Regions from separate parts of the Streptomyces sp. NPDC030222 genome, predicted to be linked through region 3. Evidence: riboswitches for the same ligand, from Rfam matches in the RefSeq annotation. Region 3 holds a riboswitch; each other region holds the start of a gene.
What was found. A riboswitch is a leader RNA that binds a small molecule or an ion and turns the genes downstream of it on or off. The one in region 3 is predicted to bind cyclic di-AMP.
Positions count from the first base shown of each region.

Region 1: linked by a shared signal. The riboswitch ahead of ACZ4Z5_RS15835 (transglycosylase family protein) and the one ahead of ACZ4Z5_RS05450 (M23 family metallopeptidase) in region 3 are both predicted to bind cyclic di-AMP.
Region 2: linked by a shared signal. The riboswitch ahead of ACZ4Z5_RS04735 (M23 family metallopeptidase) and the one ahead of ACZ4Z5_RS05450 (M23 family metallopeptidase) in region 3 are both predicted to bind cyclic di-AMP.

Region 1 is NZ_JBVICA010000009.1:149,300-154,570, forward strand. It holds gene ACZ4Z5_RS15825 (cytochrome P450 family protein) at 1-764, shown strand, start outside; gene ACZ4Z5_RS15830 (transglycosylase family protein) at 945-1,934, shown strand; cyclic di-AMP (ydaO/yuaA leader) riboswitch at 2,097-2,290, shown strand; gene ACZ4Z5_RS15835 (transglycosylase family protein) at 2,294-2,938, shown strand; gene eno (phosphopyruvate hydratase) at 3,182-4,468, shown strand; gene ACZ4Z5_RS15845 (FtsB family cell division protein) at 4,551-5,030, shown strand; gene ACZ4Z5_RS15850 (DUF501 domain-containing protein) at 5,152-5,271, shown strand, end outside.
Region 2 is NZ_JBVICA010000002.1:466,100-471,370, forward strand. It holds gene ACZ4Z5_RS04730 (PP2C family protein-serine/threonine phosphatase) at 1-1,348, shown strand, start outside; cyclic di-AMP (ydaO/yuaA leader) riboswitch at 1,639-1,775, shown strand; gene ACZ4Z5_RS04735 (M23 family metallopeptidase) at 1,786-2,838, shown strand; gene ACZ4Z5_RS04740 (PrsW family intramembrane metalloprotease) at 3,058-4,623, opposite strand; gene trmB (tRNA (guanosine(46)-N7)-methyltransferase TrmB) at 4,749-5,271, opposite strand, start outside.
Region 3 is NZ_JBVICA010000003.1:141,138-146,408, forward strand. It holds gene ACZ4Z5_RS05435 (helix-turn-helix domain-containing protein) at 19-654, shown strand; gene ACZ4Z5_RS05440 (DUF6126 family protein) at 656-802, shown strand; gene ACZ4Z5_RS05445 (tyrosine-protein phosphatase) at 831-1,649, opposite strand; cyclic di-AMP (ydaO/yuaA leader) riboswitch at 2,160-2,319, shown strand; gene ACZ4Z5_RS05450 (M23 family metallopeptidase) at 2,324-3,271, shown strand; gene ACZ4Z5_RS05455 (SGNH/GDSL hydrolase family protein) at 3,415-4,218, shown strand; gene ACZ4Z5_RS05460 (STM4011 family radical SAM protein) at 4,335-5,207, opposite strand; gene ACZ4Z5_RS05465 (STM4012 family radical SAM protein) at 5,213-5,271, opposite strand, start outside.

The DNA of each region.
Region 1 (5,271 bases), on a different contig from region 3:
TCCCCTCGGAAGACCAGGACGACTTCCGTGACTGGGCGGGAATGATGATCCGGCACGGGGGAGGTCCGCGCGGCGGGGTCGCCCGTTCGGTGAAGAGGATGCGGGGCTATCTGGCCGAGCTCATCCACCGCAAGCGGGAGGACCCGGGCGAGGACCTGATCTCCGGTCTGATCCGGGCCAGTGACCACGGCGAGCACCTGACCGAGAACGAAGCCGCCGCGATGGCGTTCATCCTGCTCTTCGCCGGCTTCGAGACGACCGTCAACCTCATCGGCAACGGCACCTACGCACTGCTGCGGAACCCCGTCCAGCGGGAGCGGTTGCAGACGTCGCTGGCCGCCGGGGAGACCGGCCTGCTGGCAACGGGCGTCGAGGAACTGCTGCGCTACGACGGGCCGGTGGAGCTCGCGACGTGGCGGTTCGCCACGCAAGCGCTTTCCCTCGGGGGGGAGCGCATCGAGGCCGGCGATCCCGTGCTGGTCGTTCTCGCCGCCGCCGACCGTGATCCGGAGCGCTTCGACGACCCGGACACGCTGGACCTGGCCCGGCGCGACAACCAGCACCTCGGCTACGGGCACGGCATCCACTACTGCCTCGGAGCGCCGCTGGCAAGACTGGAGGGCCAGACGGCACTTGCGACGCTCCTGACCCGCTTGCCCGATCTGCGGCTTGCGGTCGATCCAGCCGATTTGCGATGGCGTGGGGGACTCATCATGCGGGGATTGCGCACATTGCCCGTAGAGTTCACCCCTCATCGAAACTGACGCACCATCAAATTCGTGACTTTCACGTGATCTGCGCTGCATCGACTTGTGACTGACGTTCGAATGCGGCTAGGTTCACCGTCCATCCCAGTAGTCACGCGAAAGGCCCACCGCATGCGCTCCGGGAACGGTAGACACCGCCGACCCCGTCAGGCTCCCGCCCTTGTCGTCGCCGCGGGGGTGACCGGCTCCGCACTGGCCCTTCCGCTGCTCGCGGCGGCCAACGCCAACGCCGCCGACGCGGAGACCTGGAACAGGGTCGCCGACTGCGAGAGCGGCCGGATGTGGAGTGCCGACTTCGGCAACGGCGAGTACGGCGGTCTCCAGCTCACGCAGGAGCAGTGGGACGCCTACGGCGGCTCCGCCTACGCGTCGCGCCCGGACCTCGCCAGCCGCGCCCAGCAGATCGCCGTCGCGGAGAAGGTCCTCGCCGGCAGCGGCCCCGACGCCTGGCAGTCCTGCGCGGTGAGCGCCGGACTGGCCGAGGGCGGCGCCCATGCGGACGTGGACCCGGGAACCCCCGTGCAGCCGGTGAAGCCCACGAATCCGGTGGAGTCCGACAAGGCGAACGAGTCGGATGGATCGAATGGGTCGGACAAGTCCGGCGAACAGGGCGAGGGTGGCGAGTCCGTCGAGGGTGCGGCAGCGGACGCGGCCGAGGGGGCCGTCGCCGTCGCTCCGGAGGCCGGTACGACCGGTGCGCCCGCACGCGGCGCCGAGGGAGCCGCGAAGGGTGCCGCGGAGGAGGTCGAAACCGGGGCCCCGGGTGCCACGGAGTCCACGGCCCCCGAGGTCCAGGCCGGTACCGGCAAGCATCGCGGAGTCCCGGCTGCTGAAGCCGGGGCAGATGCTGGCAATACGGACAATATCCACCAGAGTGGCCGTCATGCCTCACGAGGTGACGGATCGGCGCGTGACGCGGCCGTCGGTGCCGATGCCTACACCGTCAGGCCCGGTGACAACCTGTCGGTCATCGTCGACGAGCAGCAGCTTGACGGCGGCTGGGCGGCCCTCTACGAGGCGAACCGCGAGACGATCGGCGCCAACCCGAATCTCATTCGCCCTGGCCAGAGCCTTGCACTCGGAACGTCTGCAACGGAGGGCGAGACCGAGGCCACAGAGTCGGCCGAGGCGGGCAAGTCGGACAACTTGCTCATCAATCACAAGTAGTTCGCGGCGGATTGTCCGTTTCTGTGTAAGTGAGACATGAGTCTCTTTGACCCTGATCGGCTTTGTACCGCGCCGAGATGTGTGTTTACGGTCGTAACCGCTCGCCACCGCGAGCCCCGACGACCGCACGCCGAGTCCTGCCGGCGGACGCCGGGACCATGCGTCGCGCAAGCGCCGAAGGCAGGAGCGGGGGACCCAAGGTAAGTGCCGGGCCTGGCCGTTGACACGCGTCCTCTGTGACGCCGTGTCGGACGGCCTTGGCCGGCTAGGGGTGGAGCCGCGCGCCCAGCGCGCGGCCGGGCACTCATCCGGCCCGAACCCGACAGCTCACCTCGCAGGCGTCGGTGAGGAGTCGAACCATGCTGTTTTCCAGCAAGGGCAAGCACCGTCGTCCGTCCAAGGCCACCCGTCTCGTCGCGTACGCCGGTGTCGCCGGCGCCGCCGTCGCCGTGCCGCTCATGGCGTCCGGGTCCGCGTCCGCCGCGACCGCCGCCGAGTGGGAGAAGGTCGCCCAGTGCGAGTCCACCGGCAACTGGTCCATCAACACCGGCAACGGCTACTACGGCGGCCTGCAGTTCTCGGCCTCCACCTGGGCGGCGTACGGCGGCACCGCCTACGCGCCGACCGCCGACAAGGCGACCAAGCAGCAGCAGATCCTGATCGCCGAGAAGGTCCTCGCCGGACAGGGCAAGGGCGCCTGGCCCGTCTGCGGTGTCGGTCTCTCCAATGCCCCCTACACCGGCGCCGTGACCGCTGCCCCCAAGCCCGCCGTGTCGAAGCCCGCCGCGCCGAAGGCCGCCGTCGCGGCGGAGCGGGCCTCCCGGAGCGAGGCCCGACCGGCCGTCAAGAAGGCCGTCTACACCGTCAAGGCCGGTGACACCCTCGGCGGCATCGCGACCCAGCAGAAGGTCAAGGGCGGCTGGAAGAAGCTCTTCGAGCTGAACAAGGACGTCCTCAAGAGCGCCGACCTGATCCTCCCGGGACAGAAGCTCCGTCTCGCCTGAGCGTGCATCACCTCTTCTGAGGCGATGCATCCGCCGACCGCCCCGGCCCGGTGCGCTTTTCCCCCCGTGCGCGCCGGGTCGGGGCTTCTTCCCGTTTCGGTGTCGTAAGGCCGGATCGCAGGCTTTCGTGATTCTTTTCGTCCCACGGGGCGGGCACCGGCGGGGCTCCGCCCCCGGGCCGGTTAGTCTCTTGCCGCAAGGCCAAAGAGACCATGCGTTTCAAGCGTCACATCCCAGAAGGAGATGCTCGTGCCGTCCATCGACGTCGTCGTAGCCCGGGAAATCCTCGACTCCCGAGGCAACCCCACCGTCGAGGTCGAGGTCGGCCTCGACGACGGCAGCACCGGCCGTGCTGCCGTGCCGTCCGGTGCCTCCACCGGTGCGTTCGAGGCCCTCGAGCTCCGCGACGGTGACACGAACCGCTACGGCGGCAAGGGTGTCGAGAAGGCCGTCCTCGCCGTCATCGAGCAGATCGGCCCCGAGCTGGTCGGCTACGACGCCACCGAGCAGCGTCTGATCGACCAGGCGATGTTCGACCTGGACGCCACCCCGGACAAGTCCTCGCTCGGCGCCAACGCCATCCTCGGTGTCTCCCTCGCCGTCGCGCACGCCGCGTCCGAGGCCTCCGACCTGCCGCTCTTCCGCTACCTCGGCGGACCCAACGCGCACGTCCTGCCCGTGCCGATGATGAACATCCTCAACGGCGGAGCCCACGCGGACTCCAACGTCGACATCCAGGAGTTCATGATCGCCCCGATCGGCGCCGAGTCGTTCTCCGAGGCCCTGCGCTGGGGCACGGAGACCTACCACGCGCTCAAGGGCGTGCTCAAGGAGCGCGGCCTGTCCACCGGCCTCGGCGACGAGGGCGGCTTCGCCCCGAACCTGGAGTCCAACCGCGCCGCCCTCGACCTGATCGTGGAGGCCATCAAGAAGGCCGGTTACCAGCCGGGCCAGGACATCGCGCTGGCGCTCGACGTCGCCGCCACCGAGTTCCACAAGGACGGCGTCTACGAGTTCGAGGGCCAGACCCGTACCGCCGCGGAGATGACCGACTACTACGCCGAGCTCGTCGACGCGTACCCGCTGGTCTCCATCGAGGACCCGCTGAACGAGGAGGACTGGGACGGCTGGAAGACCATCACCGACAGGCTCGGTGACAAGGTCCAGCTCGTCGGCGACGACCTGTTCGTCACCAACCCCGAACGCCTCGCCCGCGGCATCGAGAACGACACCGCCAACGCCCTGCTGGTCAAGGTCAACCAGATCGGCTCGCTGACCGAGACCCTCGACGCCGTCGAGCTCGCCCAGCGCAACGGCTTCAAGTGCATGATGTCCCACCGCTCCGGCGAGACCGAGGACACCACCATCGCCGACCTGGCCGTCGCCACCAACTGCGGCCAGATCAAGACCGGTGCCCCGGCCCGTTCGGACCGCGTCGCCAAGTACAACCAGCTGCTGCGCATCGAGGAGATCCTCGACGACGCCGCGGTGTACGCGGGCCGCTCCGCGTTCCCCCGGTTCAAGGGCTGACGACAGGCAGATCCGTACGTCCCCGCACTCGGTCCCGTACCGTGTGCGGGGACGTACGTGTGTGGCGACAGGGGAGGCGGACATGGCCGGGAAGGACCGGGACCGGTTCTCCACCGCGACCAGGCTGCGGCTGCTCGGCGAGCAGACCGCCGCCCGGGTCTACCGCTCGCAGACCCGTCGCCAGGCCCGCCGCTCCCGGCTCACCGGCCGCGCCGCCCTGCTCGCCCTGGTGGTGTGCACCCTGATCGTCGCGCTCGCCTACCCGATGCGGCAGTACGTGTCGCAACGGGGCGAGATCGCCGAGCAGCAGCGCGAGGCCGACCGGGCCGGGCAGCGCGTCGAGGAGCTGCGCGACGAGAAGGCGCGGCTCCAGGACTCCGCCTACATCGAGCGGCTGGCCCGCGAGCACCTGCACTACGTACGGCCGGGGGAGACGTCCTTCACCGTGGTCGACCCGGACGCGGCCAGGCAGAGGCGTCCCGACGAGGCGGCGACCGACCGCCCCTGGTACGACAATTTCTGGGACGGCGTCGACTCCGCCGACCGTCCCGAGCGGCAGTGACGCCGTGACGGCCGGCGGCAGGAGCCGCCGCCACCGACAACCGCCGGCACCCCGTGACCGCCGGCACCGAGAGCCGCCGGTGACGAGAACGGCCGGCAGCAGGAACTAGACGAAGGCACGCATGGAAGCCGCACCCCCGCCGACCCCGCACACCCCGCCCACCGACGCGGACATCGCCGCGTTCAAGGAGCAGCTGGGCCGCCCGCCGCGCGGTCTGCGCGCCATCGCGCACCGCTGCCCC
Region 2 (5,271 bases), on a different contig from region 3:
GAGGAACCCCGACGACGGCGAGGGCCCGAGCGGGCGGAACGGCCGCGGAAAGGGTCCGGGCGGCGGCGCGCCGGAGAACACGCGGCGTGGGTCGGCCCTCCACGGGACGGTCAGCCCACAGGCCGCCGACCGCCCCGCGGCCGCCGACCGTTCCCGGGCAACCGGCCACGCGACCGGTGCGACCGGTGCGGCCGGCGGTGCGACCGGCAGCGACCCCTCCGATGACGGTGACGGTTCCCGTCGTGGCGCCGGGCGCTTCGTCCGGGCCCTCCCCGTCCTCCTCATCGTCGCGGGCATCGTCATCGACCTCGCCACCCCGGCCGAAGTCACCGCCGCCCCCTTCTTCTCCGCCGCTCCGCTGATCGCGGCACCGTTCTTCTCGTTCCTCGTCACGGTCGTCACCGGCGTGACCTCGGTGCTCGCCGTGCTGCTGCTGGCCTTCCTGCACGGTCCGGAAGCCCGCGCGGAGTGGGCGACGGAGCTGTCGACCGTGGTGACGGTGGCGGTGCTCGCCATGGTGATCAACCGGGTGGTGCGGCGCAGCGGGGAGCGGCTGGCCTCGGCACGGGTGATCGCGGAGACGGCCCAGCGGGCGGTGCTGCCGACCCCGCTCGACCGGATCGGCGGACTCCGGGTCGCCGCGCGGTACGAGGCGGCGCAGGAGGACGCGTTCATCGGGGGTGATCTGTACGCGGTGCAGGACACCCCCTTCGGGGTGCGGCTGGTCCTGGGGGACGTACGGGGCAAGGGCATGGAGGCGGTGGCGGCGGTGGCCGTCCTCATCGGCGCGTTCCGGGAGGCCGCGGCGCGGGAGAGCAGCCTCGACGCGGTGGCGCGCCGGCTCGAGCAGGCGCTCGGCCGGGAGGGCACGCGACGGTCCAGGACCGAGGAGGCCGAGGGTTTCGCCACGGCCGTCCTGGCGGAGATCCCGCCGGGCGGGTCCGTCGTACGCCTGGTGAACCGCGGGCATCCGGAGCCGCTGATGCTCCACGCGGACGGGACGCTGACCGTGCTGGCGCCCACCGAGCCGGCGCTGCCACTGGGAATGTCGGAGCTGGTCTCCTGGTCGGGCCGGACGGACGAGACACCCTTTCCACCTGGTTCGACGCTTTTGTTCTACACGGACGGCCTGTCGGAGGCCCGGGACGAGCGGGGGGACTTCTACGATCCGCAGGCCCGGCTGGCCGACCGGACCTTCGACGGACCGCAGGACCTCCTCGACGTCCTCGTCGGCGATGTGAACCAGTACACAGGCGGCAATTCGACGGACGACATGGCGCTGCTGGCGGTGGCGAGCCCGGCGGAACAGCGGCCGGACCGGGGCAGGGCGATCCCCGCAGCCCCATGACGTCCGTGGTGCCGCAGTTGCTGGTGCGCAGCCACCCCCGCCCCGCATCGTTGCCACGCTCCGTAATCGCGTGGCACCCGTGCGCATAACAATTGATGCACCGTCAGGAACTGGCGGGGTGGATGCGCAACTGAATTACCGTCAACTCGACCGCATCTGAGAGTGTATGTCCGGATAAGTTCAGGCCCAAGCTCTTAACGATCACTGGGAAGCGCTTGGAATCGGACCCCGCTGTCTATTAACGTTCGATAACGCAGCGCGGTCGTCCCAGCCGTCGCCGGACGGCACCGTGCGCACATGCGCCGAATCCCGCAAGGGAACCGGGGAACCACCAACTTGGGGTGAATCGGGCGCCTTTCGAGGCCCGTAGGAGACCTTCCTGCTCCGAACCCGTCAGCTAACCCGGTAGGCGAAGGGAAGGAAAGGAGCGCGCCTTCGTGGCGTCCAACAGGCCTGCCGAAGCCCCCACGGCTCTCGCCGGTTCCGCGTCCCTCGCATCCGTCTACGGGACCGGCCCGGCCGAGAACGAGACGTGGGAGGAGTGGAACCCCTCCGCGGAGACCGTCAGGCCCGTCCGCGGCAGGCACCGGGTCGCCAAGCAGCGCGGCGGTCTGGCCCGCAGCTCCACAGTCCTCGGCGTCGGTGTGATCGCGGCCGTCGGCGCGGGTGGCCTCGCCACCGCGCAGGACAAGCCCCCGGTCTCCATCTCGCTGCCCGACCTCCCGGACGCCGAGTCCATTCCGGGCATCGGCTCCCTGCTCGAGGACGACAGCAAGGCGGCACCCAAGCCGGACGAGGTCGTCGCCGCCACCCCGTTCACCTCCGCCGGAGTCACCGACGCGGACATCAAGCAGGGCAGCACCGACGCCGGTGAGGCACTGCGCGCCCGGATCCTCCAGCAGGCCGAGCAGCAGCAGGCAAGCGCGGAGGCCGCGGCCGCCGAGGCCGCGGAGAAGGCCGCCGCCGACAAGGCCGCAGCCGAGTCCAAGGCGAAGCAGGAAGCAGCGGCGAAGAAGGCCGCCGAGGAGAAGGCGGCCGCCGAGAAGGCCGCTGCGGAGAAGGCCGAGGCCGAGCGTCTCGCCAAGCTCGCGGCGAGCTACTCGCTGCCCACCTCCTCGTACACGATCACCTCCACCTACGGTCAGTCCGGGTCCATGTGGTCCTCCGGCTACCACACCGGACTGGACTTCGCCGCCCCGACCGGTACGCCGGTCAAGGCCGTGCACGGCGGTACGATCAAGTCGGCCGGCTGGTCCGGCGCCTACGGCTACCGGATCGTGCTCGAGCTCAGCGACGGCACGGAGATCTGGTACTGCCACCTGTCCTCCATGACCGTCACCTCCGGCCAGGTCTCCACCGGCCAGACCATCGGCCGCGTCGGCGCGACCGGCAATGTCACCGGCCCGCACCTCCACATGGAGGTCAAGTCGTCCGGCGGCAGCACCCTGGACCCGATGGCCTGGATGCGCAGCAAGGGCCTCACCCCCTGATCCGTACGCACTGAGCCCCGCCCTCGAACCCCGGCAGCCCTGGCGCACTCCCCCCGACGCCTGGGCTGCCGGTCTTTTCGTCCCCGGATCCTCCGTCGTCCCCGGATCCTCCGTCGTCCCCGGATCCTCGGTCGTCCCGGGCTTGTCGGTTGTCCCGGGCTTTTCGGTACTCCGGCCGCGTCTGAGCGGCACCCCCACTCCGGCCCGCAGGTGCGGACGTCAGTCCCGCAGATACGGATTCCCTCCCGGGTGGCCGTGCGGTACCGGGTGCGGTGCCGGGTTCCGGTAGGGGCCCGGATGTGACGGGCCCTGGTGGGGGAACGGGCCCGGATGTGACGCGCCCTGGTCGGGGAACGGGCCCGGCGCCTGTCCTGCCTGCCACGGTGCGTACCGGCCGGGCACCGGCTGGGAGTAGGGCGCGGGCCGGGCGTACGGCGCCGGCCGGCCATGGGGCGCCGGGAACGCGGGCGGGAGCGACCCCGGGAACACGACCCGGCCCGAGGCCTGCGCCGCGTACGCCAGTGCCGGGCCGGCGACGTTCCTGCGGTGCCACAGGTGGTGCAGCAGTTCCTGCTCCCTGGCCGTGAAGTCCGGGCCCGGAGACTCCCGGCGCGCCCGGTGCCGCAGGAACGCCAGCGCCGTCGCGCACGCCTCGTACTCGCCGACCGCGTTCGCCGCCGCCGTGCCGCCGTACGTGCGGGCCGCGAAGGCACGCGCCATGGAGCGCGCCCGCATCGAGGACAGCGCGAGCGGCTCCAGAGGACCGAGCCAGCCGGCCAGCGCGTAGGCGGGCAGTTCCCCTCCGATCGTGCGCAGTTCACGCTGCCGGGTCCACACCGCCAGCCAGGTCAGCAGACCGAACGCCGGCACCATGAAGGCCAGGTAGACGATGGAGAACCCGAACGGGCCGAACACCGTGGAGCCGTTCCACAGCGCGTGCATGCCCATCGCCATCAGCAGCCCGAGCACCGGCGTCGCGTACTTGCGCAGCCGCCGTCCCCTGGCCGCCCGCGCCGCCAGACCGAAGCCGATGCCGGTCAGCGCGGTGAACAACGGATGCGCGAACGGCGACATCACGATCCGCACGAAGAAGGTGGCCGCCGTGACCGACGCCAGTCCCGAGCTGCCCGCCTCCTGGTCCTCGCCGAACGCGCTTCCCAGATACAGGATGTTCTCGGTGAAGGCGAAGCCGGTGGCGGTGAATCCGGCGAACACCACGCCGTCGACCACACCCGTGAAGTCCCGTCTGCGCAGCAGGAACAGCAGCAGCACGGCAGCCGCCTTGGCGCTCTCCTCGACGACCGGGGCGACGACCGTCGCCCCCAGCGTGTTCGCCCCGGCCGGGTCGGCGGTGGCCGTCGCTATCCACTGCGTGGCAAAGCTGTTCGCGATGATCGCCACCAGCGCCGCGGCGAACGCGCCCCACGCGAACGCGAAGACGAGATTGCCCCAGGGGCCGGGCTCCACCCGGTCCAGCCAGCGGAACGCCGCCAGCAGCAGCGGCAGCGGCAGGACGGCGAGGCCCAGCCCGACGAGGAAGCCCTCGGTGCCGGTCTCCTCGCGGACCATCGCCAGGATCACCAGCGCGGACAGGGCGAGCAGGACGACCACACCGCCCACGCGCACCGTCCTGCTGCGCCAGAACGCCGGGCGTGGCCGGTACCGCCACTGGGCGCGCGCCGGGACGGCGTCGAACCGCGGCTGCTCGGCGCATGCCGGAACCGCAGGGCTCGCAAGGTACCCGGCCGTCGGGCTCGGCTGGTGCTGCGGGGGAGAGTCGGACATCTGACGACCCTAACGAGCCGACCCTGTGCGTGCGACGCCGTATCCGGAGCCCGGGTACCGTATCCGCGGTCCAGAGCCGGGGAGTTGGGTCGTCGATACGTTCCCGCAGGAGCCGCGGACGCGTCTCAGCGGCGGCTGAACAGGAGGTCGTGGACGATGTGGCCCTTGTCGAGTCCCTGGCCCTCGAAACGGGTCAGCGGCCGGAAACCGGGCCGGGGCGCGTAGCCGCCGCCTTCGTGGGTGTTCTCGAAGTCGGGATGTGCGCCGAGGACCTCGAGCATCTGCTCGGCGTACGGCTCCCAGTCCGTGGCGCAGTGGATCACGCCGCCCGGCTTCATCCGGGTCGCGGCGAGCGTCAGGAACTCCGGCTGGATCAGCCGCCGCTTGTGATGCCGCTTCTTCGGCCACGGGTCCGGGAAGTACACACGGATCCCGTCGAGGGACCCGGGCGCGAGCATCTCCCGCAGCAGGATGATCGCGTCACCGTTCGCCACCCGGACGTTGGTCAGACCGTTCCGGTCGGCGAGACCGAGGAGGTTGCCCTGTCCCGGGGTGTGCACGTCGACCGCGAGGATTCCGGTCCCGGGGTCCGCGGCGGCCATCTGCGCGGTCGCCTCGCCCATGCCGAAGCCGATCTCCAGGACCACG
Region 3 (5,271 bases):
GTCTGGCTCAATGAGGCCATGACCAACCACCCCGGACCGGGGGCCGGCGAGGCCGCCGAGAGCCTGCCCGAGGTCGCGCCCCGGCTGCGTGAGCTCCGCCGCCGCGGCGGCCTCACCCTGGAGGCCGCCGCCCGGCGCGCCGGACTCTCCCCGGCCCATCTCTCCCGGCTGGAGACCGGGCATCGGCAGCCCTCGCTGCCGATGCTGCTCGCCCTGGCGCGCGTCTACGGTACGACGGTGTCGGACGTACTCGGCGAGGCCCCCGTCGAGCCCCACGCGGTGCTGCGGGCCACCGGCAGCGTGGCCCAGGAGGCCGACGGCTGGAGCTACCGGCAGGCCGGCGGTCCGGGGAGGGCCATGCAGGCCCTGCACGTCCGTGTGCCGCACGGGGCGCAGGGCGACCTCGTGCGGATCCACCCCGGCGAGGAGTGGCTGTACGTGCTCTCCGGCCGGCTGCGGCTGGTGCTGGGGGAGCGGGTGCACGAGCTGGGCACCGGCGACTCCGCGCACTTCGACTCGCTCACCCCGCACCGCATCGCGGCCGTCACCCCCGAGGGTGCCGAGCTGCTGTTCGTCCACACCCTGCTGCAGACCGCCGCCTCGGGACTCTGTCTCGGCGACGGCGGCTCACAGCACAGAACCCGGGAGATCTGACATGCCGGAAGACAAGTCCGCAGCCCGCCGCTACGTCGAGGAGCGCATCCCGCGCGGTCTGGCGATCCGCCTCTTCGTGTACATCGTGGCGGGCCATCTCTTCGCGGCCTTCGTCTATCTGCTCTTCACCCTGGGCGCGCAGCGCTGACCCGGGAGGCCGGACCCGCCGGCCGTCGTCAGCCGCCGTCGACCAGCCGCTCGCGGAGCCGCTCACGTGTCTCCGGGGCCAGGCCCAGGCCGTCGGTGAGGTAGCGCCCGGTCGAGCCCCAGGTCTCCTCGATGGCGGTGAACGCCGAGGCCAGATACTCGCTGCGGGCGTCGAACAGGGGGCTGAGCAGTTCCATCACCTCGTCCGGGATGGTGGCCGTGTGGTCCCCGCCGCGGTGCACCTTGTAACGGCGGTGCGGGTCGTTGGACTTGAGGTAGTCGGCTTCGATGGCGTCCCGCTCGACGCCGACGGCGAGCAGCGTCACCGCGATCGACAGGCCCGCGCGGTCCTTGCCGGCCGCGCAGTGCATCAGGGCGGGGACGCTGTCCTCCGCCAACGCGTGAAGGACGCGGCTGTGTTCGGCAGTGCGCTGCGTGATGATCTCGCGGTAGGAGTCGGACATGCGCTTCGCCGCCTTGCCGTCGGCGAGGATGTCACGCAGTTCGTCGATGCTCCCGTCGCGGACCATCTTCCAGAACTCGGCGCCGTCGGCCGGGTCGGACAGCGGGATGTTGACGTTCCGCACGCCCGGCAGGGCGACGTCGGGTCCCTCCAGCTTCTGGTCGGCGGAGTTGCGGAAGTCGAAGATCGTGTGCAGCCCCAGTGCGGCGAGAAACGAGGCGTCGGTGTCGGTGGCGTGCGCCAGGTGCCCACTGCGGTAGAGCCGTCCGTAGCGGATCCTCCTGCCGTCCACGGTCGGCAGTCCGCCCACGTCACGGAAGTTCCGCACTCCGGCGAGCTCGGGCTCGCGCTCGGCCGACGACACCTGCGGAATCTGCTGCGTCACGGGGGCTCCTGAAGTGTCCCTGCCGGCGGCGCCTGATCGCCGTGGCTTTGTCAGACGATACGACACAGGTTCCTCGGGCAACCTTCTCGAGGTGCGCAAAGCCCCTTCGCGCCCCCGACGGCGCCCCGGGCGGCGTTCCGGGTCGTCTTCCGGATGGCCTTCCCGACGACCTTCCGGATGGAAAAGCCGAATCAGGGTGAACTGTCCGATTTGAGGGTTTTTAGAGTGAACTCTCCATAAGGCTCCATATCTGTAATGGGGAGGGAATTCCCGGTATCGGCCCGGGTGAGCAGGATCTCATCTGTGACGGTATGTGTCCGTCCTGGGGGCCCAAGTCCCAAGGGTCGCATTGGTTTCAATGATCGGAAATAAACGGAGTGTCACCGGAATTCCGGCATGATTTCCGCTCTGCTATGCCGTACCGAAAATGCACTCCTTGTCCGTGCCGCCCCATTCGTTTAGCGTCGCCGTCGAATCCGGGCGGACCGCCGAATCCTGCCGCCGCCCGGAATACCGCACCCACCACCTTTGCGGCAGGAGCGGGGGAACCAGGTAAGCCGCCGTGCCGGTGTCCGCACCGGGACGGCTCGGGGTGAAGTCGCGCCTCGGCGCGGCCGGGCATCTCCAGCCCGAACCCGACAGCTCACCTCGCAGGCGCAGGAGAGGAATGCGCCATGCCCAAGGGCAAGCACCGTCGTCCCAAGTCCACGCCGATCACCCGCGGCTTCGTCGCGGCCGGCACCGGTGGCGCCGCACTCGCCATCCCGCTCATCGGCACCGTCGGAGCCCAGGCCGCCGCCCCCGCGGCCGCCCCCGCCGTGGCACCCCGGCACATCGCCGCAGTCTCCGCCCCGGCGACCGTCAAGGCCGCCGCTCCGCAGGCCGCACCGAAGACCTACCGCGTGGTCCCCGGCGACTGCCTGTCGAAGATCGCCGAGCAGCACGAGGTGCGCGGCGGCTGGATGCGGCTCTACAACGACAACCGGCGTGTCATCGGCGGCGACCCCGCTCTCATCCAGCCGGGCACCAAGCTCACCCTCGGCGCCAAGAACCAGGCCGGCCGCAACCGGGCCGCCACTACGCCGACCCGCACCGCGTGGGCCCCCGCCAAGTCCGCTCCCGCCCAGGTCGCCGCTCCCGCGAAGGCCGCCCCTGCCGAGTCCAAGCCCGCCGCGCCCGCCGGTGCGGCAGGCGACACGGCCGCCGCCCCGAGCGCCGCCGGCTTCGTGGCCCCGGTCGCCGCGCAGGTCACCACCCCGTACCGCATGGCGGGCGCCATGTGGTCCAGCGGCTACCACACCGGCGTGGACTTCGCCGCCCCCACCGGCACCAGCGTCAAGGCCGTCGGCGCCGGCACCGTCGTCTCGGCGGGCTGGGCCGGCGCGTACGGCAACCAGGTCGTCATCAAGCACGCCGACGGCCGCTACTCGCAGTACGCCCACCTGTCCTCCCTCTCCGTCTCGGCGGGGCAGACCGTGCGCCCGGGCCAGCAGATCGGCCTGTCCGGCAGCACCGGCAACTCCTCCGGTCCGCACCTGCACTTCGAGATCCGGACCACTCCGGACTACGGCTCGGACCTGGATCCGCTGGCCTACCTCCGCCAGCACGGCGTCACCATCTGACGCAGGAACGCGGACCGTTCGGCCTGCCGGGTACCTCGCGGTATTCCCGGCAGGCCGAAACCGTTCGGGTGGTCTATCTCACCCGTCGTCAACCCCTCCTTACGGTGGCGTAGGTCACTTCCAGGGGTGAATGATGTGTCGATGTGGCAGACGATTCGAGATCAACACACCAGGACAGAACCGTCATCGGGTCGTACGCGGCTGTCGGTGACAGCTTCACCGAAGGAGTCGGCGACCCCGGCCCCGACGGTCGGTTCGTCGGATGGGCCGACCGGTTCGCCGTGCTCCTCGCCGACCGGCTGCCCGAGAACAACGACACCTTCCGGTACGCCAACCTCGCCGTGCGCGGCAGGCTGCTCGACCAGATCGTCGCCGAGCAGGTGCCCCGGGCCAGGGAACTCGCCCCGGACCTGGTGAGCTTCTGCGCCGGCGGCAACGACATCATCCGGCCCGGCAGCGACCCCGACGACGTCGCCGAGCGCTTCGAGCGGGCCGTCGCCGACCTCACGTCCGCCGTGGGCACCGTCATGGTCACCACCGGCTTCGACACCCGCGGAGTGCCGGTCCTCCGCCATCTGCGCGGCAAGATCGCGACCTACACGGCGCACGTCCGGGCCATCGCCGACCGGTACGACTGCCCGGTGCTCGACCTGTGGTCCCTGAAGTCCGTCCAGGACAGGAGGGCCTGGGACGACGACAGGCTGCACCTCTCGCCAGAGGGGCACACCCGCGTCGCCCTCCGGGCCGCCCAGGTCCTCGGGCTCGACGTTCCCGCCGACCCCGACCAGCCCTGGCCCCCGGAGCCGCCGCGGGGAACGCTCGAGGTGCGGCGCGACGACATCCAGTGGGCCCGGGAACACCTGGTGCCCTGGATCGGCCGCCGGCTGCGCGGCGAGTCCTCCGGGGACCGCGTCGAGCCGAAACGCCCGGACCTCCTGCCTCTCTGATCCGACCGTCCCGCCGCGCGCGCCCGAGGATCCCGCCGGACGCCGGCCCGGTGCCCCGCAGGCGATCAGGCCGGTCGGTCCTCTCCTGCCGGACCCGCCCCGGGGAGGTGCACCGGTCAGGGCACGGCGGGGTGCCCGAGGCCGTCCGCCGGGGCCGCGGGAATCCGCTCCAGGACACCGCCGGCGAAGACGTCGTAGAGCGGCAGCGACTCCAGGTGCACATAGCCGATGTGGCAGTCGCAGACCGCGAGCGGGCAGGCCCGGGGACGCAGGGCGGAGCGGTAGGAGCCGTCGTAGAGGTTCCCCAGCCCGGTGCGGACGAAATGGCAGCGGCGTACCGTCCCGTCGCCGTCCACCGAGATCACGGACTCGCCCGTGCGGCACGGCAGGCCCGCGGAACGGTGCGGGTGCCGGCTGTACGGGAACAGCGGATCGAGTGCCGTCCACAGCGCGGCCTCCTCGTCGGTGTACACGTGGCCTTCGGCCGCGTTCACCCACAGGTACACATGGGACGGCAGGGCCGCGCGCAGCTGCCGAGCCTCGCCCAGATGGGCGGGCAGGCCCACCACACCGACGCTGAAGCGGACCCCGCGGCCGGCCAGCTCACGGCACTTGGCGAGGAAGCGGTCGCAGGGGGTCTGCCCCGGGTGGTAGGTGCACCAGAGCGCGAGCGTGCCGAGGTCGGCCTCCGCGGTCCAGTCGGTGCGGCAGCTCAGGTTGGTCTGGATGGCGACCCGGCGGACGTGCGGCAGGTGCGAGAGCTCGGTGAGCGCACGCCGGTACCAGGAGCGCACCAGGCCCTCGCCCCAGGGGGTGAAGAGCACCGACAGCCGGTCTTCGCTGCCGGCGGCCCAGTCCACGAAACGTTCCAGCGCCGTACGGTCCGCGCGCAGCTGCTCGCGGCTGTCGCGGCGTTTGGCGAACGGGCAGTACGGACAGTCGTAGTCGCAGGACGCCAGCGGACCGCGGTAGAGGATCGTGAGGTCCACGGAGGTCACCTGACCTCGTACGCGGACATCGCGGCCCGTACCGCGGGGGAGAAGAGCTCGGGGC